DNA from 2 places in the Rhodoferax sp. GW821-FHT07G04 genome. Region 1 is predicted to be linked to the other one. Evidence: riboswitches for the same ligand, from Rfam matches in the RefSeq annotation. Region 1 holds a riboswitch; the other holds the start of a gene.

Region 1 (15,003 bases):
CGCTGCCGCAGTGGCACTGAAGACTACGCGGTCATAAATTAGCCTCTCCCTGTATTTTTCGACGGCTGCGGCTAAACTGTGGGCATGCCATCCAGCCCCACCGCCACCGCCGCCCCCAAGGTCTCGTTCAAAACCCAGATGCTGCAGGCGCGGGAAGACGCCATCATCCAGGCCGTCAACCGCCTGCTGGCCGAAAAGGGCTTTGATGCGATGACCGTGGACGAGGTGGCCGCCCAGGTGGGCATCGCCAAGGCCAGTCTGTACAAGCACTTCCCCAGCAAGGAAGACCTGGCCGCCGCCGCCATGGTGCACGTGATGCGCCGCGCCCAGCGCTACCTCAAGGGCCTGCCTACCGACGCCAGCCCACTCGACAAGCTGCGCACCGTGGTGCGCTGGACCATGGAACTCAAACTCGGGGGCGAGATGCCCTCCCTGCCCAGCCAGAACTCCAGCTTGCGCGCCACGCTGATCGGCAATGGCGACTACATGAATGGCCTGATTGAAGTCAGTGACCAGTTGGGCGAGTGGATCGAAGCGGCCCAGCAGCAAGGCACCATCAACCCGCGTTTGCCCGCGATCGCCATCCTGTACACGCTGTACGCCCGCGCCTGCGATCCGGTGCTGGAGTTTCTGAAGATGGGCGGTCAACACAGCGACGCCGAGATCATCGACCTGGTGCTGTCCACCTGCTTCGATGGGTTGAATGCCCGCTAGCCCTCGTCAGTTCTGATTTGTTCGCTCTAAATTCAGGAGCACAGCCGTGCATTTACCCTTGCGCTTGAACCGCCGTCTCTTCCTGCTGGCCTGCACGGGAGGTGTTGCGGGGTTGGCGGGCATTCCCACGTTGGCCCAGACCCCGGCCCCCGAGGCCGCTCCCCTGATGCTGGCCAAGGTCTACCGCCCCGGCGTGGACCTGACCGACTACTGGGTCAGCGAAAAGTACGACGGTGTGCGCGGCTACTGGGACGGCCAGCAACTGCTGACACGTGGCGGTGAACGCGTGCAGACTCCGCCGTGGTTCACCGCAGGCTGGCCCGCCACGCCGCTGGACGGCGAACTGTGGGCCGGCCACGGCCAGTTTGCACGGGCCAGTTCCACGGTGCGCCAGCAGACACCGGATGACGCCGCTTGGCGCGGCATGCGTTTCATGGTGTTTGACATGCCGGCGCAGGGCGGCCCGTTCAGCGAACGCATTGGGGCGTTGAATGCTGCGGTCACGCAGATCGGGCAACCCTGGGTCGTGGCCGTCATACAGACCCGCGCCACCACCCACACGGCACTGATGGCGCAGATGCACCGCGTGGTCAAAGGCGGGGGTGAGGGCCTGGTGCTGCACCGCGGCGCATCGCTGTACACCGCCGCGCGCAATGACGATCTGCTGAAGGTGAAGCCGCATGAGGACGCCGAGGCCCGCGTGCTGGGCCACCAGGGCGGGCACGGCAAGTACGCCGGCATGTTGGGCGCGCTGCTGGTAGAGAGCGTGGTCAGCGGCAATGCCGCGGCGCCCGGTGTGCGCTTCAAGATTGGCTCCGGTCTGTCGGATGCGCAGCGCCGCAATCCGCCGCCGGTCGGCAGTGTGGTGACCTATCGGTTCCGGGGGTCGACCGATGCGGGTGTGCCGCGTTTCGCCAGCTTTGTGCGCATGGCTTCTGACCGGTCTGAAGGCCTGCCGTCCACGCGTTCGCTATCAAATTGATAGCCAATTAATTAGATTTGACGAGGGCTAGGGCCCGATTTCTATTAAGCACTTCGACTGGAAACTGACCTGCTCGTTCTTGCGCGCATAGCCCAGCGGATTGGCCACCACATGGCAGCCGCGGTGGATGTAGTCGCTGGGCGCATGCAGGTGGCCGTGCAGCCACCACTGCGCCAGTGGCAACAGATCGTCCAGCGCATTGCAAAAGCCGGCCGTGCCCGGCACCAGGCCATAGCGCGGGTCGGCGCTCTTGAGGCTGGGCGCGAAATGGGTGACGGCCACCGTGGTGCCGTCAAACGGCGTGGCCAGCGCGTCACGCAACCATTCCTGGCAGACCAGGGCCTGTTCGCGCAAACCTTCGGCCAGCCAGGGTTCGCCATTGCGGGTGGTCTCGGTCTTGCGCAGGTAGTAGTTGGCGGCGCGAAAGGCCTTGTCACGCGCCTTGAGCAATTGCGCCAGTGGGTTGACCGGTGGCGCGCCGTGCCGCTGCGCGGGGGGCGCCGTGCCGGCGGTCGGGCCCAGTGCGTCGAAATCGGACCACAACGTGGTGCCGACAAAACGCACACCACCCAGCACCACGGTCTCGCGTTCCAGCCAGACCAGGCCCAGCCGCGCGCAGGTTGCGCGCAGGCGGTCGTGGGCTGCGTCGAAGTCCATGCCGTCGTATTCATGGTTGCCGGGCACAAACAGCACGGGCGTGGGCCAGCCGTTGTGGGGCGAGAACTGGCCCAGGCCGAAGTCGGCGTCCCCCAGCTGCGAACCCGGCTGGTAGGAGCCGACATCACCGGCCAGCACCAGCAGGTCGGCGCCCGGCGCGGGCTCGGCCTTCCAGTGCGGGTGCGCCTCCAGGTGCAGGTCGGACAGCAATTGCAGTTTCATGGGGCGACGACAAAGGCGGTGGACGCCAAGGATTCGATTTGGGCGCGTAGCCAGGCATGGGCACTGGAAGCCTCTTGCCGTTGGTGCCATAGCGTGTCCACCTGGATGGTGGGTGCCGCAAAGGGTAGCTCGCGCAGCACGAGCTGGTCAGCAAAGCCGGTGACGTTGATGAAATGCCGCGGCAGCACAGTCAGCAGATCGGAGTGGGCCACGACCTTGCCCGCGGTGAAAAACTGGTTGACGGTCAGCACGACGTGCCGTTTGCGGCCCAAGGAGGCCAGTGCCTCGTCATTAAAACCAAAGGCCCGCCCCGAAAAGCTGACCAGCATGTGGCGGGCCGCGCAATAGCGGTCCAGCGTAAGCGGACCGCTGGCCAGTGGATGACCCTTGCGCATGACGCAGACATAGTCGCCCTGGAACAAGCGGTGGTGGAGGAAGGACACGGCCTCTCCCGCCTGCGCACGGGCCGTCAGGTCACTCATAGCGGCCGGAAAGTAGCCAATCGCCAGGTCGGCATGGCCCTCGTCCAGCATACGGCGGGGGTCGCGGGTGGTGAGCGGCACCACGCGCAGCGAGACGCCCGGCGCATGCGCGGTGATCAGCGCGACCAGCGGCGGCAGCAGTTCGGCCGCCGTGGTGTCGGCCATGGTCAGCACAAAAGTGGTCGTGGCGCTAGCCGGCTCGAACACGCTGGGCGACAGCGCGGCCTGCAGGCGCTTGAGCGTGTCGCGGACGGCCTGCCACAGCTCCAGGCCGCGCACCGTGGGCTCCAGGCTGCGGCCCTTGCGCACCAGCAGTTCGTCCCCCAGTGCTTCGCGCAGGCGCCGCAGGGCATTGCTGACGGCCGGCTGGGTCAGCGACAGCTGCTGGGCCGCGCGGGTCAGGCTGCGCTCGGCCATGACGGCGTCCAACACCTTCAACAGGTTCAGGTCCAGGGTGCGCAGGTTAGCAGGAGACATGGCAAATCATAAATCCTATGAATACCAAACATCACCAACATAAAGTTGAATAATATTAGTAAAAACCCTAAGATGCCACCATGCTTTTGAATTCCACGTCTTCTTTCAACCCATCTTCGGAGGTTGCCATGGCCCGTAGTACCACTGTCCATCCTTATTTCACACCCGCCAGCGTGGCGGCGCGCTCGGCCAAACCCGGCCGTTTCTCGTTCGATTTCTTCAGCTCCCGCACATTGGCCGGCATGCTGCTGGCAGCATCTTTGGCCGCTATGCTGGTCGTGGCCGATCAGTTGATCGAGACCTGGGCCGATGGCCACCTGCTGGCTGTCTGGGTCGGTTTGTGGGCCCTGGCCTTCGGAGCAATGGCCTTGTCGGCATCGCCAATGCGCCGTCTGGCGGAGTCGACCGCTATTGCCCTGGCCCGCTGGTCGCGTGCCCGCGCCGAGCGCCGGTCCGACGAAGCCATGCTGCAATTGGCCCAGCAAGACCACCGCGTGATGCGCGATCTGCAGATCGCAGCCTTGCGCAGCGAACACCAAGCATAAAAACAGTTTCTTTGGCCCATTGAAAAAGCCACCGCATTGCGGTGGCTTTCTTTTTGGCCACTTCAAATGGTTTGGCCACCGGACCGCCTGTATTTTGTTAGTGCCAGGCGGCCCGGGATCAATCGCTCAGAATCAATCGCTTACGCGGTCAGGCGCTGTTCCAGCTTGGCCTTGGTATCGACCAGTTGCTGGGGCAGGTGGTAGGCCAGTTGCGTGAACAACTCGGCGTGCAGCGCGAATTCTTGCTTCCAGGCGTCCTTGTCGAGGCTGGTCACGCTGGCGAACTGGGCGGCGCTGAAATCCAGGCCGGTCCAGTTGATTTCGGAATAGGCCGGGCTCACGCCAAAGCCATTTTCGCTGCCGGGGGTCGTGCCTTCGATGCGGTCGATCATCCACTTCAGCACGCGCATGTTTTCGCCATAACCGGGCCAGACGAACTTGCCGTCGTCACCCTTGCGGAACCAGTTGACGGCGTACATCTTGGGCAGCTTGGCGCCACTCTTGGCCAGTTTCTCGCCCATGTTGAGCCAGTGCTGGAAGTAGTCGCTCATGTTGTAGCCCATGAAGGGCAGCATCGCAAACGGGTCGCGGCGTACCACGCCCTGCTGGCCCACAGCGGCTGCCGTGGTTTCGGAGCCCATGGTGGCGGCCATGTAGACGCCTTCGACCCAGTCACGGGCTTCGGTGATCAGGGGCACGGTGGTGGAACGGCGGCCGCCGAACATGAAGGCGTCGATGGGCACGCCGTTGGCGTCGTTCCACTGTGCGTCCAGTGCGGGGTTGTTGGTCGCAGCCACGGTGAAGCGGGCATTGGGGTGGGCGGCCTTGGCGCCGGTCTCCTTGGCGATAGCCGGCGTCCAGTCCTTGCCTTGCCAGTCGATCAGGTGCGCAGGCATGTTGCCGGCGTCCTTTTCCATGCCTTCCCACCAGACGTCGCCGTCATCGGTCAGCGCCACATTGGTGAAGATGACGTTCTTGTCCAGGCTGGCCATGCAGTTGGGGTTGGTCAGCGTGTTGGTGCCAGGGGCCACGCCGAAGTAGCCAGCTTCGGGGTTGATGGCGTAGAGCTTGCCATCCGCGCCGGGCTTCAACCAGGCGATGTCGTCGCCGATGGTGGTGACCTTCCAGCCTTCGAAACCTTCGGGTGGTACCAGCATCGAGAAATTGGTCTTGCCGCAGGCGCTGGGGAAGGCCGCCGCTACGTGGTACTTCTTGCCCTGGGGGTTTGTCACGCCCAGGATCAGCATGTGCTCGGCCAGCCAACCTTGGTCGCGGCCCATGGTGGACGCGATGCGCAGCGCGAAGCATTTCTTGCCCAAGAGGGCGTTGCCGCCGTAACCGGAGCCATAGGACCAGATTTCGCGGGTCTCGGGGTAGTGGACGATGTACTTGGTCTTGTTGCAAGGCCACTTCACGTCGGCTTGACCAGGTTCCAGCGGGGCACCGGTGGTGTGCATGCAGGGCACGAACTCGCCGTCCACACCCAGCACGTCGTACACGGCCTTGCCCATGCGGGTCATGATGCGCTGGTTGACCGCTACATAGGGGCTGTCGGACAACTCAATGCCGATGTGGGCGATGTGCGAACCCAGTGGGCCCATCGAGAACGGCACCACATACATGGTGCGGCCGCGCATGCAGCCGTCAAACAGCGCGGGGGTGCCGTCGGCCTGGCCCGATTCGAGCAGCTTGCGCATCTCGGCTGGGGCCATCCAGTTGTTGGTGGGGCCGGCATTTTCCTTTTTCTCGCTGCAAATGTAGGTGCGGTCTTCGACACGGGCCACATCCGTGGGGTCGGAGCAGGCCAGGAAGCTGTTGGGGCGCTTGGCGGGGTTGAGCTTTTTGAAGGTTCCGGCGTCGACCAGTTGCTGGCACAGACGTTGGTATTCTTCTTCGGAACCGTCACACCAGTAAATGGCATCGGGTTTGGTCAGTGCGGCCATGTCGGCCACCCAGGCAATGAGCCTGGGGTTTTTGACGTAACTGGGCGTGTTCAATTTCAAGCCCTGCATCATGGGTGCGTTCATACGGTAGCTCCTAGTTTGAAAATCGTCTTTTCAAAATAAAGGCCACCCTTTAACTTTGAGAAAACGTTTTGCACAAAACCGTGGATACAACCGTCCCCCTGTCTCGCGCAGACTCCAGGGGCGGGTACCTTCTATTTTAAGAACTGGTACCGCGGTTACATGTGGGTTACCGACAACATTCATGCAAAACTTGCATGAGGTTATGTGCACAATGCCGGTACTTTCAGCCCTGCGGCACGCGCAATAGGGCCTGTGCGCTAGCAGCACACAACAGCAAGCAAACGGGAAAAATCAGGAGAGGGGTGGGACCCACGGCACCGTGCTGGCTGAGCCGCGCACGTACCGGGGTTGGGGATAAAGAAAAAGAGGCGCTGAGGCGGCCTTAGGCCATGTACACGGCGATGAAGGCCAGCAAGAAGATCAACACGCCGCCAACGACGGGCAAGACAAAGGGAATCAGGGGAACAATGGCCTCAACCGGATCGGTTGCTTGGTCAGACGGCGGAGTAGAGGGAGCTGCAGACATGGAATTCCTTCAAGGCTTCAATAGAAATTGGGGCCGATTTTACCTATACGCTGGCCTGGGACCAAGTTTTGCGCCGCACTCAGCCCAGTTGGGCGTCGAACCCGGCCTGCCGCAACACCGACAACACCTCGTTGACATGGTCATGGCCGCGGGTCTGGACCACCAATTCCACCTCGGCGTTCTGCGCCGACAACGTGGTGAAGGCGCGCTGGTGGTGCACCTCTTCAATATTGGCGCCAGCCTCGGCCACGGTGGCCGTGATGCGGGCCAGTGAGCCGGGCACGTCCCGCGCGCCTACGCGTATGCGGGCCAGACGACCGGCGCGCACCATGCCGCGTTCGATGATGGCGGCCAGGAGCAGTGGGTCGATATTGCCGCCACACAACACCAGGCCCACGCGCTTGCCCTTGAAACGCTCGGGATATTTCAGCAAGGCAGCCAGGCCGACAGCGCCGGCACCTTCCACCAAGGTCTTTTCGACCTCCAACAACATGACCAGGGCCTGCTCGATATCGCCTTCGTCCACCAGCAGCAAGTCGTCCACCCGGGCACGGATCACGTCCATCGGAATGCGCCCCGGCGTGCCCACGGCAATGCCTTCAGCAATGGTGCTGGTGCCCTGGGGGTGTTGCGTGCCCTCAATGGCATTGAACATGGCCGGAAAGCGCACGGTCTGCACACCCACGACCTGCATGGACGGCTTCAAGGCCTTGGCCACCGTAGCCATACCCGAGATCAGGCCGCCGCCGCCGATGGCCACGATGAGCGTGTCCAAGTCGGGTACGTCTTCCAGCATCTCCAGCGCGACCGTGCCCTGGCCGGCGATGATGGCGTCATCGTCGTAGGGGTGGACAAAAGTCAGTTGCCGCTCGTCGGCCAGCGCATAGGCGTGGCTACGGGCCTGCTCCAGCGTGTCGCCATGCAGAATGACCTCGGCGCCGAAACCGCGGGTGCGCTCAACCTTAACGCCAGGCGTGAAGCGCGGCATCACGATAACCGCCTTCAGGCCCAGGCGCTGCGCATGGTAGGCCACACCCTGAGCATGGTTGCCCGCGCTCATCGCGATGACGCCGCGCGCCGACTGCTCCGGCGTCAACTGGGCCAGCTTGTTGCAGGCGCCACGCTCCTTGAAAGAGGCGGTGAACTGCAGATTTTCAAACTTCAGGAACACCTGTGCGCCGGTGATCTCGGACAGGGTTTGGGAAGCCACGCAGGGTGTGCGCAGCAGATGGCCCTGCAGCCGTTGTTCGGCCGCCTGGATGTCTTGGTATTCAATCATCCCGCCATTGTGCTGCTTTTTAGCCGCATCGCGGGGCGAACCCGTGCCTGCGCGCGGCCACACTGACTTTCTCATCTAGCCAGAAATCTTCTTTTTAAGACTTCCATCTTGCGCCAGTCTGCTGTATGGTGGCCCCGTAAACAACTGTGCTGGAGGCATTTGATGGCCAAGCGTTTGTTGTCCCAGCCCCTGGGTGGGCATCTGATCCCGTCGCCGGGCCTGCTGGAGGCGCCGGTTCTGGATTTGATGTGTTCGCACTTTGTGCTAACCCTGGCCACGCGCCAGGGCGCCGGGCTCAATGTGCGCCGCGACTTCAACGGCATCGTCGGCTTGGCCGGCCGCCATCTGGTGTGGCCGCTATCGGTACTGGCCCGGCTGCGTGAATTTCTGGCGCGTCGCTGTGTCAGCAACGAGTTGTGGCGCGGCCACGAGGCTCTGGACGCAACCGAATTCCTGGCCCGCCACGGCGCCTGGCGCGGACCGTATGACGAGGCCACGCTGTATTTCTTTCTGGACGAATATGCCAAGGACCAGCCCAAGGACCTGATCTCGGTGCTGACCGTCACCGGCGAATGGTTGCGCCACTCGCTGAAACGCCAGTCCACGCTGGTCGAAAAGAATATCAATGCACTGGCCGGCCTGTTGCAGCTCAACAAGGCCGAGCGTGCGCTGCTGCTGTACGGCACGCTGGCCCGTTACCAGCGCGACATGCGCAGCATCCTCGTGGAGTTCAAGGTCAACAATGCGCCGGAGGCTTATGCCGCCATCGCCGAAGTGGCCGGCGTCAACCCCGACCAAGTCGCCGAAGCGCTGCGCGCGGGTTCGCGGCTGGAACGCATTGGGCTGGTCGAAAACCTGATTTCCGAGCACAACATCACCGACCTGGCCGATTTGATGAAGGTCAGCGAAAAACTGCCCCCCGTGCTGATGCGCCCTTACCGCGACCAAGCGGAACTGATGGCCGTGTTCACGCGCCTCTCGGCCAAAAGCGCATTGGGCATGGACGACTTTGCCTTTGTCGCCGAAGACGCCCAAGTCTTGTGCAATTTGTTGACCAATGCCGTGGCCCGCCAAGAGGTGGGCATCAACGTGCTGCTGTACGGCCCACCCGGCACCGGCAAGACCGAGCTGGCCAAAGTGGTCGTGCAGGCTGCCGGCTTGGATCTGTTCGAGGTGGAGTACGCCGACCGCGACGGCAACTCCTTAAGCGGGCGGGACCGTTACCGCTCGTTGCAGATCGCCCAAGTTTTCCTCAAAGGCAGTGCCCAGGCCGCGCTGTTGTTTGATGAGGTGGAGGATGTGTTCCCCCCGATTTCCAACGAGGCCGCGCAGTGGATGGCCCGCGCCGATGCGACGGCGGCACCACCCAATGGCAGCGTCAGCGGCAAGGCCTGGGTCAACCAGGTGCTGGAGTCGAACGTGGTGCCCACGATCTGGGTCACCAACCGCATTGAGCAGATCGACCCTGCCTTCAGGCGCCGCTTCGCCTACCACCTGGAGCTCAAATCGCCGCCGCCGGGTGCCCGCGAAGAACTGGTGCGCAAAACCCTGAATGGGGTCGCCGTATCCGAGGGTTTTGTAGGGCGCCTGGCCCAGCGCAAAGGGCTGACCCCGGCCCAGATTCGCACCGCCGTGCGCTTCGCCGGTTTGGCCAACACCGCGCAGCCCCCCGCGGCCGAGCCCGAGAACGCACTGGAAACCTTGATTGAGCGGCAGTTGAAAAACGCCGACATGGCTTTGGGCAACCGCACGGCCGATGGCGCGCGCCGGCTGGCCGCCCACCACTACAAGCCCGAGTGGTTGAATGTGGAAAGCCGCTTCGAGATCCCCCGCGTGGTGCAGGCCCTGCAGGCCAGAAGCCACGGCACCCTGTGCTTCTATGGCCCACCCGGCACGGGCAAAACCGCGCTGGCCGAACACATTGCTGCCACGCTGGGCCAGCCCCTGCATGTGCGCCAGGCGAGCGACCTGATGGGTAAATACGTCGGTGAGACCGAGCAAAACATGGCCACCATGTTCCGCGACGCGGAGGCCGAAAACGCCGTCCTGCTGCTGGACGAAGCCGACAGCTTCCTGCAGGATCGCCGGGGTGCGCAACGCAGCTACGAGGTCTCGGAAGTCAACGAAATGCTGCAAGGCATGGAGCGCTTTCGCGGTATCTTCATCTGCACGACCAATCTGATGGACCGCATAGACCAGGCCGCGCTGCGCCGGTTTACCTTCAAGATCCAGTTCAAGCCACTCAGCCGGGACCAGCGCCTGGCCTTGTTTGTGGCCGAGGGCTGCGGTGGTGATGCCCGGCAGCTGGACCCGGCCCTGGAAAAGCGTCTATTAGTGCTGGATCAACTCTGTGTTGGCGACTTTTCCTCGGTCAAACGGCAGGCGGCCATTTTGGACGTTCAGCTGTCGCCGGCCGAGTTTTTAGAGCAGCTGGAGGCCGAGCATCGCATCAAACCCGAGGTGCGCGAGGCCCGTGGAATAGGGTTTTTCCACTAATTTGGCCCTTTTGGGGGGCCAAATCTGTAAAGAACTGTCAACCGTTTAGCACGCTCGTGCGTCATACAGGGACGCGGATGCATCAATCGCCGGCCCGTTGGAAGCACAGCCAGGCGCCTTGAGAAGTATCCATTCTTCTTCATTTTGACGTGTTGATATGAACAAAGAGACGATCAAGGTTCCTGAAAAAGGCACCTACCAGTGGCAACTGTTTGACTACTGGTCCGATGAATTCCGCCACACCAATGCCGACCATTCCGCGTACATCGCCCTGAATTTCGCCGGTGTTTTGGATGCCTGCCGCAACAAGCTGCAAGCCCTGATCCAGCACCACAGCCAGCACGTCTGCGACGCCAAGGGTGGCAAGCGCCATAGCCGCGCGATCGCCCGTCTGCAGAACACCATGTCGGGTGCGGCCATGTCTTACGAGACCTGCTTCCGTCGCCGTACGACGGTTCAGTAAGTTTATTTTTGGCGGTGCGCTTGAGGTAGGCGCCCGCCGCCGAGCGGGGGCAAACGCCGCCGTTCGTGTCCTCCGGCCTTCGGCCTCCCCCTTTACCTCACTTTGGCGTTCACCCTCGCCCGGCGGCTCGACTGTCTGGTCCAGCCAAGTCCGAAGTCAGGCTCAGGCGTTCACCACCCGCAGCACCTCCTGCGCATAGGCCTCCAGCTTCTTGGCCCCAATCCCACTGATACCCTGCAGATCGTCCAGGGTTTGCGGCGCCCGTTTGGCAATCGCAGCCAGCGTGGCGTCGTGAAAGATGACATAGGCGGGCAGGTTGTGCTCGCGGGCCACCTCGGCGCGCCAGGCTTTTAGCGCCGCGTAGCGCACCAAACCATCCCCGTCCAGTGCAATCGGCGCCTTGACTGCCGCAGAACCGGCGCCCGAGCGTTTGCTCTTGCGGCTGGCGGGCGTGGAGACGGACTCGCGCAGCTGCACCGCCACCTCACCCTTGAGCACGGCCCGTGACTGGGCCGTCAGCTGCAGCGTGTTGAAGGCCTGGGCGTCCACGGCCACGGCCCCCATGGCGATCAGTTGGCGCAGCACGCCACGCAGCTGCACTTCGCTGAATTCCGCGCCGATGCCAAAGGTGCTGAGTGCCGTGTGGCCGTGCTGGGTGACCTTTTCGGTGGTCTTGCCGCGCAGGATGTCCATCACATGGCCGGCACCAAATGACATGCCGCTGGACTGCTGGATGCGGTAGATGGTGCTGAGCAGCTTGCGTGCGGCGTCCGTGCCGTCCCACACTTCGGGCGGGGTCAGGCAGTTGTCGCAGTTCTGGCAACGGTAGCGCGCACCACCGCTGGCCACATCCGCATCGCCGGCGGCCACAGCCCCCTCCCCCATCTGCTCCCCAAAGTAAGCCAGCAGGCGCACGCGGCGGCAATCCGTCGCCTCGGCCAAGCCCAGCAGCGCGTCCAGCTTGCCGCGCAGCGCCTGTTTGAATTCCTCGCCGGCCGGGCTCTCGTCGATCATGCGGCGCTGGTTGACGACGTCTTGCAGGCCGTAGGCCATCCAGGCGTAGGCCGGCAGGCCGTCGCGGCCGGCGCGGCCGGTTTCCTGGTAGTAGCCTTCGATGTTCTTGGGCATGTCCAGATGGGCCACAAAGCGCACGTCGGGCTTGTCGATGCCCATGCCAAAGGCGATGGTGGCGACCATGACCACACCGTCCTCGCGCAAAAAGCGGTTCTGGTGGTCCTGGCGCACGCGGCTGTCCAGCCCCGCGTGGTAAGGCAGGGCGCGGATGCCAGCGTCCACCAGGGTCTGGGCCACCTCTTCCACCCGTTTGCGCGACTGGCAGTAGACGATGCCGGCGTCGCCCTCGTGCTCGCGCTCGATGAAGCGCAGCAGTTGTTGCACGGCCTCGCGTTTTTCGACGATGGTGTAGCGGATGTTGGGGCGGTCAAAGCTGCTGACGAAGGTCTGGGCTTCTTGCAACTGCAGGCGCTCCACGATGTCGTCACGCGTCAGCGCATCGGCCGTGGCGGTCAGGGCCATGCGCGGCACAGCGGCGTAGCGCTCGTGCAGCACGGTCAGCGCACGGTATTCGGGGCGGAAATCGTGGCCCCACTGGCTGACGCAGTGGGCCTCGTCGATGGCGAACAGGCTCAGCTGGTTGCGCTCGTACAGCGAGTCCAGCAGCGCCAGAAAGCGCGGATTGGTCACCCGCTCGGGCGCGGCATACAGGCAGGTGATGTCGCCGCGCAGCAGGCGTTGCTCGATCTGGTAGGCCTCTTCGCTGCTGAGTGTCGAGTTCAAAAATTCGGCGCTGACACCGGCCTCGTGCAGGGCGCCCACCTGGTCGTGCATCAGCGCGATCAGCGGCGAGATGACCAGCGCCACGCCCAGCCCCGCGCGCTGGCGGGCAATGGCCGGAATCTGGTAACACAGCGATTTGCCGCCCCCGGTGGGCATCAGCACCAGCGCGTCGCCGCCATTGGCCACGTGCTCCACGATGGCCTGCTGCGGCCCGCGGAACTGCGGGTAGCCAAAAACCTCTTCCAGGATGGCGTGGAGGGTTTCGCTGGAAATGGCGGATGAATCAGTTGCTATCAAAGTAGTAGCGCATTACGCAATGAATACGAGGGCTATCGCCATAAATCATGCAGAGTTATCCGGGAGGAACCCCGGTTGGCATGCCCTATTGTCGGGCATGACCGCCCTTGAAGCCTGGGTGGCCGAGCGTTCTGCTCCGTGTCCCCCGCCCACAGGCTTGCGCCCGTGGGCTCCTCCTTTACCTGCGCAGAACGCTCGGCCACCCAGGCTCCAAGGGCTACGCATCGGGCTATCGGCACGGTGCTACGCACTGGTCTAAAATGCGCTCTTCCCAAGGAGCGCTGCAGCGGCCCGGCACTGTGCACACAGTTCGCCACAGGCCGCCAGGCTTGGGTTTTGCCAACTGCGCTCACTTGTCTGCACCCGAGAAAGTGAGCCGCATCCCATGACCAAGAACCTTCCTGCTTACACCCGCGGCCAGGCCCTGCCCGGAATTTTGGCCAGCCGCATCGCCATCCTGGACGGCGCCATGGGCACGATGATCCAGCGCTTCAAGCTGGGCGAGGCCCAGTACCGCGGCGAGGGCTACACCGGCCCTGGCGCCCAGGGCAACCGTTTCACGGACTTCCCCAAGGATGTCAAAGGCAACAACGAACTGCTGAGCCTGACCCGCCCGGATGTGATCAGCGACATCCACGAACGTTACCTGGCCGCCGGCGCCGACCTGATCGAAACCAACACCTTTGGCGCGACCACCGTGGCTCAGGCCGACTACGACATGGCCGACCTGGCCGTGGAGATGAACCTCGTATCCGCCCAACTGGCCCGCGCCGCCTGCGACAAATACAGCACGCCCGACAAGCCCCGTTTTGTGGCCGGCGCCCTGGGCCCAACGCCCAAGACAGCCAGCATCAGCCCCGATGTGAACGACCCCGGCGCCCGCAACGTGACCTTCGAAGAGCTGCGCCAGGCCTATTACGACCAGACCCAGGCTTTGGTCGAAGGCGGCAGCGACGTGTTGCTGGTGGAAACCATCTTCGACACCCTGAACGCCAAGGCCGCGCTGTTTGCGATTGACGAATACTTCGAAGCCAGCGGCGAACGCCTGCCCATCATCATCAGCGGCACAGTGACCGATGCCTCGGGCCGTATTCTGAGTGGCCAGACCGTCACAGCCTTCTGGCACAGCGTGCGCCATTCCCAGCCGCTGGCCATTGGCCTGAACTGCGCCCTGGGTGCCGCGCTGATGCGCCCCTACATCCAGGAGCTGAACCGCGTGGCCACCGACACCTACATCAGCTGTTACCCCAACGCCGGCCTGCCCAACCCCATGAGCGACACCGGCTTTGACGAGACGCCGGACGTAACCAGCCGCCTGGTGCGTGAGTTCGCCGCCGAGGGGCTGGTGAACATCGTGGGCGGCTGCTGCGGCACGACGCCGGACCACATTGGCGCGATTGCCCATGCGGTGGCGCCGCTGCCCGGGCGCAGCGTGCGGCGCAATATGTTCTACAAAGAAGCGGTCTGAACGCCTCGGATCAGGCCCGTGGCAACAACGCCCGGTCGATCTCCAGCTGCATCGCCTTGGCCAGCTTGGCATAGAGGCGCAGCTTGCGGGCGTTGTCGCGCAGGCGCTCGGCCAGACGCGCGGCAATCGCCAGCAGCAGCTTGGAGCCGATGCGCGGCTCTTCGTTGATCAGGGCTTCAAAGGCATCGCGCGCCAGGATGGCGCATAGCGAATCGGCGCTGGTGGTGCAGGAGGCCGAGCGTGGCTCGCGGTCAACCAGGCCCACCTCGCCCACCAGACTACCGGGGCCTAGCACACGTATCGTCAGCGGCTCGGTGCGACTGACGGTGACACTTTCCACGACCACCTCGCCCTCCAGCAGCAAGGCCATGAAGCCTTCGTCGGCGGCGTCGCCTTCCTTGATGAAGGTGGTATTGGCCGGGATGAAGCGCGGCGTCATGTAACCGACAACAACGCGGGCCTCCTCCAGCGTGAGGTGGATCAGCGCATTGGGGGCCGTCAGCAGCTCGGCGGCGGTTTCAAACGCCCGTACACGGGGGCTGGTGTCGTCAGGTGAGCTCATGGCCGCGGG
Region 2 (15,003 bases), 770 kb from region 1:
TCGACAAAGTCGCTATAGGCGTCCAGATTCTGGGCCACCACCTGCAGCATGTAGTCCGCCTCGCCGGTGATCTTGTGGCAGGACAGCACGGCGGGGTGGACGCGGATGATGTCTTCAAATGCCTTGACCGACGCATCGGTGACCACGGTGAAGCGCAGTTGCACAAAGGCCAGCACATCCAGGCCCAGCTTGCGGCGGTTGAGGTTGGCCTGGTAGCCGGTGATGTAGCCCTCGTCCTGCAGGCGCTTGAGCCGGCGCCAGCAGGGGGTCACGCTCAGCGACAGGTGTTCGGCCAGTTGCGCGTTGGACAGGGTGCCGTCTTGCTGCAGCAGGCTCAGAATGGTCAGGTCTGCGCTGTCCAATTCTGATTTGGAGGTCTTTGGACTCATTTTTGTTGCATTTTTAGTTCATTCATCTCAAATCATAGGCTTGGCGGCTCTGTAAAAGCAAAGCGCATGCTGCTCGCCATCGGCATACTGTGGACCTCTGCAACCCCTTTGCGATGCCTCCACTGTGATCACCTTCTACAACCACCTCCACGCCCAGCACCAGGGCAAGGTCGAAATGTTCCGCGGCGCGCTCGTGCCGTGCTTTGAAGTGCCGGCCCGCGCCGACCACGTGCTGGCCGAGCTGCAGCGCCGCAAGCTGGGCAGGGTGCAGCCGCCCGATGCGTTTGACGATGCCGTGCTGGCGCGCATCCATAGCCCGCGCTACCTGAAGTTTTTGGCAACCGCGTGGGAGCAGTGGGTGGCGCTGGACCCTGCGAATGCGGACAAGGACATCCTGCCCTCGGTCTGGCCCACGCGCACCCTGCGCAGTGACATCGAACCCGACAATTTCGCGGCCAAGGTGGGGCTGTATTCCTACGATGCCGGCTCGCCCTTTACGTCTGGCACCTGGGTGGCTGCGCGTGCCGGCGCCCACTGCGCGCTGAGCGCGGCCCAACGGTTGGTGCAGGGGGATCGCGCGGCCTTCGCGCTGAGCCGCCCGCCCGGCCACCACGCGGGGGCCGACTTCTTTGGCGGCTACTGCTTTTTGAACAATGCCGCGCTGGCCGCCCAGAACCTGCGCGATGCGGGCCTGCAGCGGGTGGCGGTGCTGGACATCGACTACCACCACGGCAACGGCACGCAGGCCATTTTCTACGACCGCGCGGACGTGTTCTTCGCCAGCATCCATGGCGATCCGCGCACCGAATACCCGTTCTACCTGGGTCATGCGGACGAAACCGGAGCCGGGGCCGGGCAGGGTGCCAACCTCAATATTCCGTTGCCCCGTGGCACCGACTTCGTGCGCTGGTTCGCCGCGCTGGAGCATAGTTTGCAGGCCATCGCCCGGTTTGGCGCCCAGGCCCTGGTGGTGTCGCTGGGTATGGATACCTTTGAAGGCGACCCCATTTCGGGGTTCACGCTGCAAAGTGCCGACTATCTGCATGTCGGTGAGCGGTTGGCCCGGGCTGGTCTGCCCACCACCCTGGTATTTGAAGGCGGCTATGCCGTGGCCGAGGTGGGTGTCAATGCCGCCAATGTGCTGGAGGGCTTTGCTGCTGCGGCAGGGGCTTGACGCTGAGACACCGCACGCGCTACTCTCAGTGCGTGCGCGACCCTCTCAAATCTGGAGATCCGTATGGCCAAGCCGCTGTGGTGCAACGCTCAGGCAGTTTTGGCTTGCCCGAAGACACGCACCCCGCCGCCAGCGAGCCTGCGGGTCCTGCCACCGCGGGCGGGTTGATGCTACGACTCTTGCACAACTGGAAGCCCAAGTCGGCCAAGGCCACGCTGGCGGTCATCGCACTGGTGGCCTCCACGCTGCTGATGGGCGGCTTTGCGGCCGGCAGTTACTGGATGACCGAGCAACGCCTGCACGCCCAGCGCACCGAGTTGTGGACCCAGGTGCAGCGCCACCTGGGCCAGCCGACTGCCATGTCGCTGTGGAATTTCGATCTCAAGGGGCTCAATGCGGCGCTCAGTTCCGAGATGGGGGGCTCGGTGTTGGGGCTAGCCGTCGTCGACGAGGCCGGCAAGGTCGTGACCCAGGTCGGCCAAGCCCTGCCCGTGGCGGGCGGCACACTGCCCGCCGATGCCGAAGTCCTGAGCATGGACATCCCGCCGGTGGATGGCCACCAATTGGGCCGCATTCTGGTGGGCTGGTCCGATGCTTCGCTGCGCGAGGCGCTCAATGCCACGCTGTGGCTGGCGCTGGCCCAGCTCATTGGCGTGAGCCTGGTCCTGCTGGCCGTGGTATGGGTGGGCATGGATTGGCTGATCTTCAAGCGGGTGGCCGAGTTGCAGCGCGCGCTGGACCATGCGGCCGGCCGCGACCAGGCGGCCGACATCGTGGCCTTGCCGGAAACGGCGGATGACGAGTTTGGCGACATCACGCGCAGTATCAACGCCATCACCCAACGCCTGGGCGATGAGTTGGAGGCCGGCAAGGAATCCGAAGAAGAAGCCCGCGCCGCGCTGACCAATATGGAGAACGCCCAGGAGGGGCTGGTCCAGGCCGAAAAGATGGCGGCGCTGGGCCGCCTGGTGGCGGGCGTGGCGCACGAGCTCAACACCCCCATCGGCAACATCATGATGGTGGCCAGCACACAGCAAGAGGTGTCGCAGACCTTGACCCAGTCCATGGCGTCGGGGGGCCTCACGCGCAATGCCCTGACCAGTCTGGTGGGCCAGATTGACGAGGGTGCGGGTCTGATGCTCAGTAGTTCGCGGCGCGCGGCCGAGCTGATCCAGAACTTCAAACAGGTGGCTGTGGACCAGACCACAGACCAGCTGCGCGACTTTGACTTGGACCGTCAGATTGCCGAGATGCTGTCCGTCATCAACCACGTGTTGGCCAAGACACCGATCAAGATGGTGCAACAGCTCGAGCCCGGCATCGCCATGCGCAGCTACCCCGGCCCGCTGGGCCAGGTGCTGACAAATCTGGTCATGAACGCGTTCAAGCATGGCTTTGATGGCACACGGGCCGGCACCATCACCATCACCTGCGCCCGCCAGGGCGAACGCGCCTGCATCACCGTGGTGGATGACGGTGTCGGCATTCCACCCGAAAACGTGGGCAAGATTTTCGACCCCTTCTTCACCACGAAATTGGGCCAGGGCGGCACGGGCCTGGGCCTGCACATTTCGCACAACATGGTCTATGGCCCGCTGGGCGGTCGCATGTCGGTGCAGAGCACGCCCGGCACCGGCACGGTCTTTACGCTGCTACTGCCATTCACGGCGCCCGATTCCAAGCGGCATTGATGCTGCCATGAAAACCCAGCCCATTCGTCTGCAACCCGGCCAAGACCTGCGCTTGGCATTGGAGGCCGTTGTTCAGAGTCAGGATTACCGCGCTGCCTTCGTGCTGTCCGGCATTGGCAGCTTGTCTGCTGCCGGCCTTCGGTTTGCCGGGGCCGATCAGGCCGAATGTCTGACGGGTGACATGGAAATCCTCAGCCTATCGGGCACGGTGGCATGTGATGGCGCCCATACCAGCTCCCACCTGCATATGGCTTTGGGTACTTCCACCGGCCAGGTGCTGGGCGGCCATGTGGCGCTGGGCTGCACCGTGCGGACTACGGCCGAGGTGCTGCTGGCCCTGTTACCGGACTGGGCATTTACCCGCGAGCCCGATGCGGTTACGGGGTATGACGAACTGGTGGTGCGGGCGCGTTGACGTCAACAATCGCTGCGGCCACTTCCGCAAACCCCGCCCCACGTTCACTGGGCGTGATATAGCGTGGCAAGTGCGTCAGTTGGGCTTCAAAACGGCGAATATTGGCCACACCCGCGCTGTGCGTGAAGTGTTCAAACATGGCTTGGTCGTTTCCCGAGTCGCCGACAAATACCCAGTGGTCCAGCTCTTGCGCGAGGTCGCGCTGCAGCAGCTCGCGGACGATCCAGTTGGCGCCCTGCCACTTGTTGAAGTCGCCAAAGCAGCCGTGGATGTGGATGCTGCTGACGGTGGTGTGCATGCCAAAGCCCTGCAGCAGGTTCACGACGCGCTGCACTGTGGCGGGGGGCAGGCGGGCGTGCTCGTGGTAGTCAAAGGCCAGATCGGTCTCGCGGCCGGCGCCGTCGCGGGTGATGAACACGCCGGGCACTTCGAACATCACCCGCGCGCCGATCTGCTGCATGCGCGCCTGGTTGGTGGCGCGGGTGCCTGCGGTCTGTTGGTATAGTTTTGATAGCGCTACAGGTCCACTCGACGAGGGCTTCAGGCTATTTTCTTCAAGTGGCTTGTCGCGAACCAGGGCTACGGCACCGTTCTCGGCAACGATGGCATCCACGGGCCAGGTGGCGGCAAAGGGTTCGCACCAGCCCACGGGGCGGCCCGTGATGGCAATGACCGTCAGCCCCGCGGCCTTGAGTTGCGCCATGGCCTGCAGGGCGTCTGGCGTGATGGCCCCGTCGGTGGTCAGCGTGTCATCGATGTCGGTGAATACGCCGGCAATCTTGCTGCGTTCACTGGCTGGCCAAAGATGCAGGGGGCGCATGGTCACGTGTTGGTATGCTGTGGCGGGAGTGCAAGTGTATCGGCGCCGGCGCCATCCATGTTCCAGGAGATTCGTGTGCGTCCTCTAGTCTTTCAGACCCTGCTGATCTCCATGGCCTTGTCCCTGATGGCATGGGCTCCGCCGGTAGTTGCACAAACCCGGGGTGACCAGGCCTTCACCTGCAAGCGCGCGGCGGACAAGATCGACAGCATGGTTGAAGAGTGGCGGGAACTGGTCATAGAGCATAAGGGCCAAGCCCAAAACGCAGCCGTGCTGAAGATGGCCGCCGAGCACCGCAAAGGGCGCCTGAAGGCCAACTTCACGAAGCATTGCAATGCCCAGTGGGCCACCCACCAGGCCATCTTTATCTGCTTCAGCGGCTCCGTCTCGGCGGTGGGTCTCGCCTTGTGCCGGGCGCCGGACGACAACCCCAATAACTGGCAGTACCAGTAGCCCGCTGACGGGCCGTATCAGCCCGCCGACTGCAGCGCCAAGCCGGCGTGCTCGCGCAGCGGATGGAAGTGGATCTTGGGGAAGCGTTCCTGCGCCAGGCGCACGTCGTACGGGCTGGTGCACAGGTAGGCCAGCGTGTCGGCCGCGTCCTTGGCCATGCGCTGCGGGTAGGCGTTGATGAACTCCTGCAGCTCCTTGGGCGAATCGGCGGTGATCCAGCGCGCGCCGGTGTACTGGCAGCCCTCCAGGCGGATATCGGCATCGTATTCGGCCTTCAGGCGGTGCTGCACCACTTCAAACTGCAGCTGGCCGACGGCGCCCAAGAGCATATTGCCGCCCATCTCGGGCTTGAAGACCTGGATCGCGCCTTCCTCGCCCAGCTGGGCCAGGCCCTGCTGCAGTTGCTTGGTGCGCAGTGGGTTCTTCAGCACCACGGTCATGAACATCTCGGGTGCGAAGAAGGGCAGGCCGGTGTAGAGCAGGTTGACGCTGCCGTCGGTGATGGTGTCGCCCAGCTGCACGCCGCCATGGGTCGTAAAGCCCACGATGTCGCCGGCGAAGGCTTCGTCCACCGCCTCGCGGCGCTGGCTCATGAAGGTGACCACGGAGGTGGGGCGCAGCTCCTTGGCGGTGCGCATGACCTTGAGCTTCATGCCTGGCGTGTACTTGCCTGATGCCATGCGCACGAAGGCAATGCGGTCGCGGTGGTTGGCGTCCATATTGGCCTGCACCTTGAAGACCACGCCGCTGAAGGCTTCGTCCTCGGGCTGCACCTCTTTCACCACGGGTTGCTTGTTGACCAGCACGCTGCTGGTGCGGCTCTTGGGGCTGGGGGCCAGCTCCACCAGGGCGTCCAGCACCTCCATCACACCGAAGTTATTGACGCCCGAGCCAAAGAACACGGGCGTCTGCTTGCCGGCCAGAAAGGCTTCGTGGTCCCACTCGGGCGATGCGCCGGTGGCCAGTTCCATGCTCTCGAACGCGGCATCGATCTCGAAGCCAAAGCGCTTGGTCAGTGTCTCGGTGTCGGTGACGGGGATGGTTTCAAAGTCCTGCGGGCGGCGCTCGGAGCCGGACTCGAACACCGTCATGCCGCGGGTGCGCAGGTTGATGATGCCGCCGAACGATTTGCCCTGGCCCACGGGCCAGGTCATGGGCACGCAGGGCATGCCCAGTTCGCGCTCGATTTCGTCGAGGATGTCCAGCGGGTCGCGCACCTCGCGGTCCATCTTGTTGACGAAGGTGATGATGGGGGTATCGCGCTGGCGGCACACCTCGATCAGGCGGCGGGTCTGTGATTCCACACCGTTGGCCGCGTCAATCACCATCAAGGCCGAATCCACGGCCGTCAGCACGCGGTAGGTGTCTTCCGAGAAGTCCTTGTGGCCGGGGGTGTCCAGCAGGTTGACCACATGGTCGCGGTAGGCCATTTGCATCACGCTGGATGCGACCGAGATGCCCCGCTGCTTTTCAATCTCCATCCAGTCCGACGTGGCATGGCGGCTGGCCTTGCGGGCCTTGACCGAGCCCGCGATCTGGATCGCACCCGAGAACAGCAGCAGCTTTTCGGTCAGCGTGGTCTTGCCGGCGTCCGGGTGGGAAATGATGGCAAAGGTGCGGCGACGCTTGGTCTCGGCAAGAAAAGTCATGGAAGCAGGTGGCTGCGAGCAGCGGCAGAGGCAAAGGGCGTGATTTTAAGGGGAAGGCCCTTTTGCCGGGCTTTCCTCAGTTGGCATCCACCCCGATGAAGTCGGCCAGGGCCTTGGTTTCCAATGCACCCAGCGTGCTGACCAGCTCGCCGGTGCGCACGTTCTTGGTCAGGATGAAGGGCACCGACTCAATCTTGAGCTGGTTGAAGATGTCGGTATTGCCCTTGATAGCGGCCGCCATGGCGGGCGACATGCTGCCCATGGTGATGACGCCGCCCTTGCCCGTGGCCAAGGACGTCTCGTGGGCGGTCATGGCTTGTTCGGGGTTGGATGCGCCCAGTAGCGCTGCGCCCTGCGGGCCGCTCTTGGGGTTCAGTATGGCAACGGGAATCCACACAAATTGGGTCTTGCCCAGTAGCGGTTGCACGGTTTGCCACAGATGGCCGCAGTGGGGGCATTGGGCGTCGAACATCACGTACACCGTGTTGGCGCTGGCCGCGGACCCGACCGTGAAGCCCTTGGCCTGGGCGCTGATTTGCGCCAAGGCCTGTGCCGGGTTGGCCACGCCGGGTGGTGGTGCGTCTTTGGCCCAGCCGCTCAGGCTGAACAGCATCACGGAGAGACCGAGAATCAGGGCTTTGGTGCGTGCAGAAAGTGTCATATTGAAACGTCGTGTAAGGGGTGATGGCGCCAGCGCCAAAACCCAAGCTTACGCGATGGCGACCAGCCTGACACGGCGCACCCGGAGTGGGCTGCCTAGGCCTGGGTGTGCAGCGCGTACATCTTCTGCATGCCACCGATCCAGCGTTCGTAGTCCTGGCCCTTGTTGCGGAAGTACTGCGCCACTTCGGGATGGGGCAGCACGAGGAATTTGCCGTTGTCCATGGTTGCCACCACTTCTTGCGCCACGGCTTCGGGCTCCAGGATGCCGTTGACCGCTGCCGAGCCACCGTCGGTGCCGGCCGTCATATCGGTCTGCACCGACTGCGGGCATAGGCAGGCCACCTGCACGCCCTTGCGGCCATAGGCAATGCGCAGCCATTCGGCAAAGGCCACGGCGGCGTGTTTGGTCACGGCATAGGGTGCAGATTCCACAATCGTCAGCAGCCCGGCCGCTGATGCGGTGACCAGAAAGAAGCCCTCGCCCCGTGCCACCATCTCGGGTACCACGGCGCGGGCCGCCCACACATGGGCCATGCCGTGGATGTTCCACATGCTGTTCCACAACGCGTCTTCCAGATCCAGCCCGCCCATGCGGCCCAGGATGCCGGCGTTGGAGATGAAGGCATCCACTTGGCCATAGTGTTGGCGTGTGGTCGCCACCAGGGCCTGGATGTCGGCCTCCTGGCTCACATCGCAGCGCACGGCCAGGCCCCCAAACTCATCGGCGACGGCCTGGGCGCGTTCCAGGTTGAGATCTGCCACGACCACGGCGCGTGCGCCGTCTGCGGCGAAGCGGCGGGCGATGCTGCGGCCAATGCCGCTGGCGCCACCGGTGACGATGGCGACTTTGTTTCGGATGTCCATGTACAAGCACTCCTGTTGGTTGCCCACAGTGTCTGGCCTGATTGTGTCGGGGTCAGCCACGCAGGTGACATCGGAGGCGGGCTATTTGGCGTGCCTGCTGATAGCTCCGTATAATCGGCCACTTCCGAGGAGCGTTGCAGCTCGAAACCCTGGTCTGAAACAGACGCAGGCGGCGAGCGAGGCTCGGAACACGTTGCCTCCACAAAAGGCAACGCAAGTCAACGGCGCTCACCCACTGGTCTGTGCGGTGAGCCTATACCCGGTTTGTGCGCAGTCCAATGGCCCCACTATTTTTTGGAGCAAACCATGAGCGCACTGAAACCCGTTTCCAAGACCCCTGACTACAAGATCGCCGACCTGAGCCTGGCCCCCTGGGGTCGCAAGGAGCTGACCATCGCCGAGACCGAAATGCCCGGTCTGATGGCCATCCGCGAAGAGTTCGCCAAGTCCAAGCCGCTCAAGGGCGCGCGCATCACCGGTTCGCTGCACATGACCATCCAGACCGGCGTGCTGATCGAAACGCTGAAGGCCCTCGGCGCCGACGTGCGCTGGGCTTCTTGCAACATCTTCTCTACCCAGGACCACGCTGCCGCCGCGATTGCCGCCACCGGCACCCCCGTGTTTGCCCACAAGGGTGAGACTCTGGACGAGTACTGGGACTACACCCACCGCATTTTCGAATTCAACGGCAAGAAGGGCACCGCCGCCGAAGGCCCCAACATGATCCTGGACGACGGTGGCGACGCCACGTTGTTGATGCACCTGGGCGCCCGCGCCGAGAAGGACATCAAGGTCCTGGCCAAGCCCGGCAGCGAAGAAGAGACCTGCCTGTTCAACAGCATCAAGGCCAAGCTCAAGGTGGACCCCACCTGGTACAGCCGCCGCCTGAAGAACATCATCGGCGTGACCGAAGAGACCACCACCGGCGTGATGCGCCTGGAAGAAATGTCCGCCAAGGGCACGCTGGCCCTGCGCGCCATCAATGTCAACGACTCGGTGACCAAGAGCAAGTTCGACAACCTGTACGGCTGCCGCGAATCGCTGGTGGACGGCATCAAGCGCGCCACCGACGTGATGATCGCCGGCAAGGTCGCCCTGGTGGCCGGCTACGGTGACGTGGGCAAGGGTTCCGCCCAGGCCCTGCGCGCACTGAGCGCCCAAGTGTGGGTGACCGAGATCGACCCCATCAACGCGCTGCAGGCCGCGATGGAAGGCTACAAGGTCGTGACCATGGAATACGCCGCCGACAAGGCTGACATCTTCGTGACCACCACCGGCAACAAGAACGTCATCACCTACAAACACATGGACGCGATGAAGGACCAGGCCATCGTCTGCAACATCGGCCACTTCGACAACGAAATCGACGTCGCCTCGCTGGCCAAGTGCAAGTGGGAAGAGATCAAGCCCCAGGTCGACCACGTGATCTTCCCAGCCACCAAGGGCAAGAACGGCAAGGCCGAAAAGCGCATCATCCTGCTGGCCAAGGGCCGCCTGGTGAACCTGGGTTGTGGCACGGGCCACCCCAGCTTTGTAATGTCGTCCAGCTTTGCGAACCAGACCATCGCCCAGATCGAACTGTTCACCAAACCCAAGGAATACAAGGCCGGTAAGGTGTACGTGTTGCCCAAGCACCTGGACGAAAAGGTGGCCCGCCTGCACCTGAAGAAGGTTGGCGCCATGCTGACCGAACTGACCACCGAGCAGGCCGCCTACATCGGCGTCGACAAGGCTGGTCCGTACAAGAAAAACACTTACAGGTATTGAACACCCCCGAAGCGCCTGCGGCGCCTCCCCCTCAAGGGGGCGATACCAGCCGCCCGGCAAAGCCGGTTCGGCGGTATCCCTGGTAAGGGGAGGGCTCGCGGTGCAACAACTGGAAAATTATGCGCATTGACCAACTACTCGTCCAACGTGGCCTGGCCACTACCCGGTCGCAGGCCCAGCGCCTGATTGCCGATGGTGTGGAATGGCTGCACGGCGAGGCGTGGAAGCGCGTGGCCAAGAACGGTGACGAAGTGCCGGAGAACGCCGAGATTCGCTTGCTCGACGACTCCGAGGCCCGCTACGTATCCCGTGGCGGCCTGAAGCTGGAGGCGGCGCTCAAGCAGGTGGGCCTGTCGGTCGATGGCTTGGCTTGCCTGGACGTGGGCCAGTCCACCGGCGGCTTCACCGATTGCCTGCTGCAACATGGCGCGCGCCTGGTCGTGGGAGTGGATGTGGGCAGTGCCCAGTTGCACCCGCGCATCCGCGAAGACGGCCGTGTGTTGTGTGTGGAGGGTGTCAACGCCCGCTCCTTGGTTGCTACAGATTTCGAAGCGGCCTGTGTCAATTACACGGGGGCTGGCGGCCAGTTTGATCCAGAGGCCGAAGACGCAGAGCCGTTTATGCCGGAGTTTGACGTGCTGGTGGGCGATTTGTCCTTCATCTCGCAGACCTTGGTGCTGCCGGCGGTTGTGCCCTTCCTGAAGGCGGGCGGCACGCTGCTGACCCTGGTCAAGCCGCAGTTTGAGTTGCAGCCTGGACAGGTGGGTAAGGGTGGCATCGTCAAGGATGACGCGATGTACCCCATCGTCGAGCAGCGCCTGCGCGAGGCCTGTGCCGAACTGGGCCTGACCGTGACCGCGTGGTTCGATTCGCCGATAGCCGGTGGCGATGGTAACCGCGAGTTTTTTATCTGCGCGAAGAAGAACTAACCCATGTCCGACATATCTCGCATTCCCCTCAGCGTGGAATTCTTTCCACCGAAGACGCCTGAAGGCGTGGCCAAGCTGCGCACCGTGCGCCAGCAGTTGTATGCGCTGAAGCCCGAGTTCTGCTCGGTAACCTTTGGGGCCGGCGGCTCCACGCAAGATGGAACCTTCAACGCGGTCTCTGAAATCCTGGCCGAAGGTGTCGGCGCTGCCTCGCACTTCTCGTGCATAGGCGCCACACGCGACACGGTGCGTGCTCAGTTGGCCACGTTGAAAGCCATGGGCGTCAAGCGCCTGGTGGCCCTGCGCGGCGACTTGCCCAGTGGCTATGGCGCCGGTGGTGAGTTCCACTACGCCAGCGAACTGGTGGCCTTCATCCGCGCCGAGACCGGTGACGACTTTTTCATCGAGGTCGCGGCCTACCCCGAAATCCATCCCCAGGCCCGCTCCCCCGAGGCGGACCTGCAGGCCTTTGCGGCCAAGGTGAAGGCCGGCGCCAACTCGTCCATCACCCAGTATTTCTACAACCCGGATGCCTACTTCCGGTTTGTCGATGATGTGGCGGCGATGGGGCTGAACGTGCCGGTGGTGCCCGGCATCATGCCCATTACCAGTTCTACCCAATTGATGCGCTTTTCGGATGCCTGTGGCGCCGAGATTCCGCGCTGGATACGCCTGCGCTTGCAGAGCTTTGGTGACGACACCGCGTCCATCAAGGCATTTGGCCTGGATGTGGTGACCAGTCTGTGCGAGCAATTGCGCGCCGGTGGTGCTCCCGCTTTGCACTTCTACACGATGAACCAGAGCGTGGCGACGATCGCCCTCTGCGAGCGGCTGGGGTTGACGGGCTAGCTCTGCGCGCCCCGACACGGGCCGCAGCAGAACTGGGGTAAGCGCCGTCGTTCGTGTCCCCCGGCCTTCGGCCTCCTCCTTTACCTCACTATGTCGCTCACCCCAGCTCTGCTGCTCGACGCAATTGGTGGCAGTGACGAAATCTAAACCCCTTCAAACTCCATCGCCGGCCGGTGTTCGGCCTGGCTGACAAATTGCCAGCGGCCGATAAAGCAAGCGGCCAGCCAAGCCACGCCTCCGATCAAGGCCAGGACCCGCCAGGCGCTGAGCCAGTCGCCGTCAAAGGCGTCAAACATGCTGGCGCGCAGGGCTTTGATGACCCAGGTGAACGGCAGCCAGGGGCTCACGGTCTGGTAGATGCCGCCCGACAGCTCCACCGGCAACACACCACCGGCGGATGACAACTGCAGCACCATCAGCAACAGCACGGCGGCCTTGCCGGCGTCACCAAAGGCGCGGGTGATGGCCACGATCAGCGTTAGAAAAGTCAGCGAGCTCAGCACCAGGGTCAGAGCGAAGGCCCCCAGGCGCGCCACCTGCAGCTCCAGCAGGAACAAGGACATCAGCATGATGACCATGGCCTGCGCCACGACCAGGGCGCTCAGTATGCCCAGCTTGCCCAACAGCCGCGCTGGCCGTGATGTGGCGGCTGCGGCCTCCGGCAGGCGGCGCAAGTGGAACAAGAACGCCGACATCACCGCGCCCAGCCACAGCGAGGTGGCCAGAAAGTTGGGTGCAAAGCCCGCGCCGTTGTTGGGCACCGGGGCCACGATCTCCACCACGGGCTCCACCGAGTCGGCCAGGCCGCGCGGGCTGCCATCGGGCGCCCGTACGTCGCCTGGTAGGGAATGGTTCAGCAGCTTGAGGCCAGAGGCCAACTCCTTGGCGCCGGTCTTCAACTGGCCCAAGCCATTGCGCAGATCTTGCGCGCCGGAGCCCACGCTGCGGCTGGCGCTGGCCAGCTCGTCGAGCTTGCTGTCGGCAGGCACTTTGCTGGCCGCTGTGTGTATGCCATTGCCCATGGCGGTCACGCCATCGGTCAGTTTGCCGATGCCGGTGTTGAGCCGCACCGTTCCGTAGTTCAGGCGGGTCTGGCCGATGCGAGCCGCCTCCAGGCCAGCGGTGAGCTGGGTCGCGCCAGCAGTGAGTTGGGCAGCGCCCTCGGATATGCGGGTGCCGACCAGCGGAATGCCCTTGGTCTCGTCACGCATCTTGGCGCTGCCATCGGCCAGTTCCTGCGCGCCCTCGTGCAGCTCTTGCAGGCCGTGGGCCAGCGTGGCGTGCCCCGCCAGCAATTCGGAGGGACCGGCCTTGAGTGCGGCCAGGTCTTGTGCGGATGGGCGCTGCTGGTCCATGGTGCGCAGGCCCGCGCCCAATTGTTTGACCCCGTCAGTGAGCTGCACGACGGCGGTACCCAGTCCGTCCGTTCCGTTGGCCAGTGTCTTGGAGCCGGCTTCGGCCTTGGTCAGCCCTGCGTCCAACTTGATGGCGCCTTCGTTCAGGGCGGCAACGCCGCGGCGCAGTTCGGCCAGCTTGTCGCGCGAGCCGGTCACGGTGGTTAGCACCAAGGACCAGCGGTTCTCATTCAGGTTGATATTGACCTGGTGGCCCAGCTCGGACGCAAAGCGTTTGGCGATGTTGGCCCCGTTGTAGTTGTTGCCTTCGGACACGTACATCACCAGGCGACCGCCGGCAGCCTCTTGGCCAGGGACGGCATTGGCGCTGAAGTCCTTGGGGATGATCAAGGCGAAGGCCAGGCGCCCCCGGCGCACGTCCAGCTTGGCTGCCTCTTCGTCGGTGTAGGCTACAAACCCGAAGGTGCGCTTTTCCTGGATGGAGGTGGCTACCGCCTTGCCCACATTGACGTCCTGGCCGCGGTAGTTCAGGCCCTGGTCCAGATTCACCAGCGCTGCTTTCAGGTCGCCCGTGTGGGCGCTGGGATCCGTCACGCTGGACAGGTAGATCAGCGCGTACAACGCCGGGATGATGATCACCCCCAGCGCCGATACCTTGAGCTTGGGGAAGCGCCGAAACAGCAGGGCCTCCATGCGGAAGATCGCCAATGCATCGTGAAAGACGCGCATGGCCGGCCAGCCCCCTTCAGCCGCCCGATTCGAGCGTGAACGCAGCGTTGGCGTCCTGCGGAAGCAACTCCACCATCTGGGGCAGGGCTTTTTGCAGACCGGCCTTCAGCGTGTGCGGCGGGTTGATGATGAACATGCCGCTGGCGGGCAGGCCCGGGCGTATCACTTCACCCGCGTCATCCTGCAACAACTTGCTGGACTTGACGGTCAGCGTGGCGCCCAGCCAACTCTTGCCAGCCTTGTTGGCCAGCGTCTTGAGCTTCTTGGGCAGGTCGTGGGCTTCGGGGCGCGGGATGATGGGGTACCAGACGGCATAGGTGCCGGTTGCAAACCGCACCAGCGCATCGGCCACCATGTCGACGACACGGCCGTAGTCGGTCTTGAGCTCGTAGCTGGGGTCGCACAGCAGCAGGGCGCGGCGCGAGGGCGGGGGCAGGAATTTTTTGACGCCCTCAAAGCCGTCTTCGCGCAGGATGGCGATCTGGCGCCCGGCTTCCAGCTGCGCCACATTGGCGGTCAGTGTCTTGGTGTCGGTGGGGTGCAGTTCAAACAGCTTGAGCTTGTCGCGGTCGCGCGCTTCTTCTTGCAGGATGCGATGGATGATGAAGGGTGAACCGGGATAGACCTTGTGGCTGCCGGCTTTGTTGAAACCGGCCACCAGGTCCACATAGTCCTGCAGCAGCGGGGCCAGGGGTTGCGTGGGCTTGCCGGCCACCAGCTTCAAATAGCCTTCGGCCGCTTCGGCGCTGGTCTGGGCGTAGTCGCCGTCCAGGCGGTAGAGCCCGGCGCCGGCATGGGTGTCGAACACCGTTAGCGCAGCCTCTTTTTGCACCATGTGCCGCAAAATGGCCAGCAAAATGCTGTGTTTGAGAACGTCGGCGTGATTTCCGGCGTGAAAGGCGTGGCGGTAACTGAACATGCCTGGATGGTAACCGCCCCGGATGCGGGCTGGTGTGTGCTTGGTGTAAATGGCATCCAGCCCTCACCGGTGCTGCGTTTAGTGCTACGGTTTTGGTAGTGGTTGCTGCGACGACGGTTTCCACCCCTACGGTGGCCTGCCTGAAAAACTGGCAGTTTTTGGCAAAACGTCTTATAATCATGGGCTTCGCAGCGATTTTGTGGCTCCGCGGCGAAGCACTCTGAGCAACGTCTCGCGACCGCGCGCCGAGTATCCCCACCTAAGAGATTCCCATCAGAGGAACGCCGACCGTGGAAAAGAGCCCGCCAAACCAACTCCTTTTAGGAAATTCTCATGT

The links. Region 1 has a riboswitch for S-adenosylhomocysteine ahead of AC07OO_RS16245 (homocysteine S-methyltransferase family protein). Riboswitches for the same ligand answer to the same signal wherever they lie in the genome.
Region 2: it holds a riboswitch for S-adenosylhomocysteine, as region 1 does, so the genes downstream of both, ahcY (adenosylhomocysteinase) here and AC07OO_RS16245 (homocysteine S-methyltransferase family protein) in region 1, are expected to answer to the same signal.

Annotation. Positions count from the first base shown of each region.
Region 1 covers NZ_JBWKQD010000002.1:1,503,675-1,518,677, forward strand. Annotated here, with positions in the region: gene AC07OO_RS16185 (LysR family transcriptional regulator ArgP) at 1-37, shown strand, start outside; gene AC07OO_RS16190 (TetR/AcrR family transcriptional regulator) at 85-714, shown strand; gene AC07OO_RS16195 (DNA ligase) at 761-1,696, shown strand; gene AC07OO_RS16200 (metallophosphoesterase) at 1,724-2,575, opposite strand; gene AC07OO_RS16205 (LysR family transcriptional regulator) at 2,572-3,534, opposite strand; gene AC07OO_RS16210 (hypothetical protein) at 3,663-4,079, shown strand; gene AC07OO_RS16215 (phosphoenolpyruvate carboxykinase (GTP)) at 4,220-6,106, opposite strand; gene AC07OO_RS16220 (hypothetical protein) at 6,489-6,632, opposite strand; gene AC07OO_RS16225 (threonine ammonia-lyase) at 6,712-7,986, opposite strand; gene AC07OO_RS16230 (ATP-binding protein) at 8,074-10,407, shown strand; gene AC07OO_RS16235 (hypothetical protein) at 10,565-10,870, shown strand; gene recQ (DNA helicase RecQ) at 11,033-12,964, opposite strand; S-adenosyl-L-homocysteine riboswitch at 13,232-13,322, shown strand; gene AC07OO_RS16245 (homocysteine S-methyltransferase family protein) at 13,350-14,432, shown strand; gene AC07OO_RS16250 (cyclic nucleotide-binding domain-containing protein) at 14,443-14,994, opposite strand.
Region 2 covers NZ_JBWKQD010000002.1:738,084-753,086, reverse strand. Annotated here, with positions in the region: gene AC07OO_RS12670 (Lrp/AsnC family transcriptional regulator) at 1-389, opposite strand, end outside; gene AC07OO_RS12665 (histone deacetylase family protein) at 514-1,563, shown strand; gene AC07OO_RS12660 (sensor histidine kinase) at 1,596-3,254, shown strand; gene AC07OO_RS12655 (PPC domain-containing DNA-binding protein) at 3,262-3,669, shown strand; gene AC07OO_RS12650 (HAD family hydrolase) at 3,632-4,489, opposite strand; gene AC07OO_RS12645 (hypothetical protein) at 4,565-4,942, shown strand; gene AC07OO_RS12640 (peptide chain release factor 3) at 4,960-6,591, opposite strand; gene AC07OO_RS12635 (DsbC family protein) at 6,668-7,252, opposite strand; gene AC07OO_RS12630 (SDR family oxidoreductase) at 7,348-8,118, opposite strand; S-adenosyl-L-homocysteine riboswitch at 8,239-8,355, shown strand; gene ahcY (adenosylhomocysteinase) at 8,425-9,885, shown strand; gene AC07OO_RS12620 (TlyA family RNA methyltransferase) at 10,005-10,814, shown strand; gene metF (methylenetetrahydrofolate reductase [NAD(P)H]) at 10,818-11,663, shown strand; gene AC07OO_RS12610 (YhgE/Pip domain-containing protein) at 11,807-13,747, opposite strand; gene AC07OO_RS12605 (23S rRNA (adenine(2030)-N(6))-methyltransferase RlmJ) at 13,764-14,666, opposite strand; gene rplM (50S ribosomal protein L13) at 15,000-15,003, shown strand, end outside.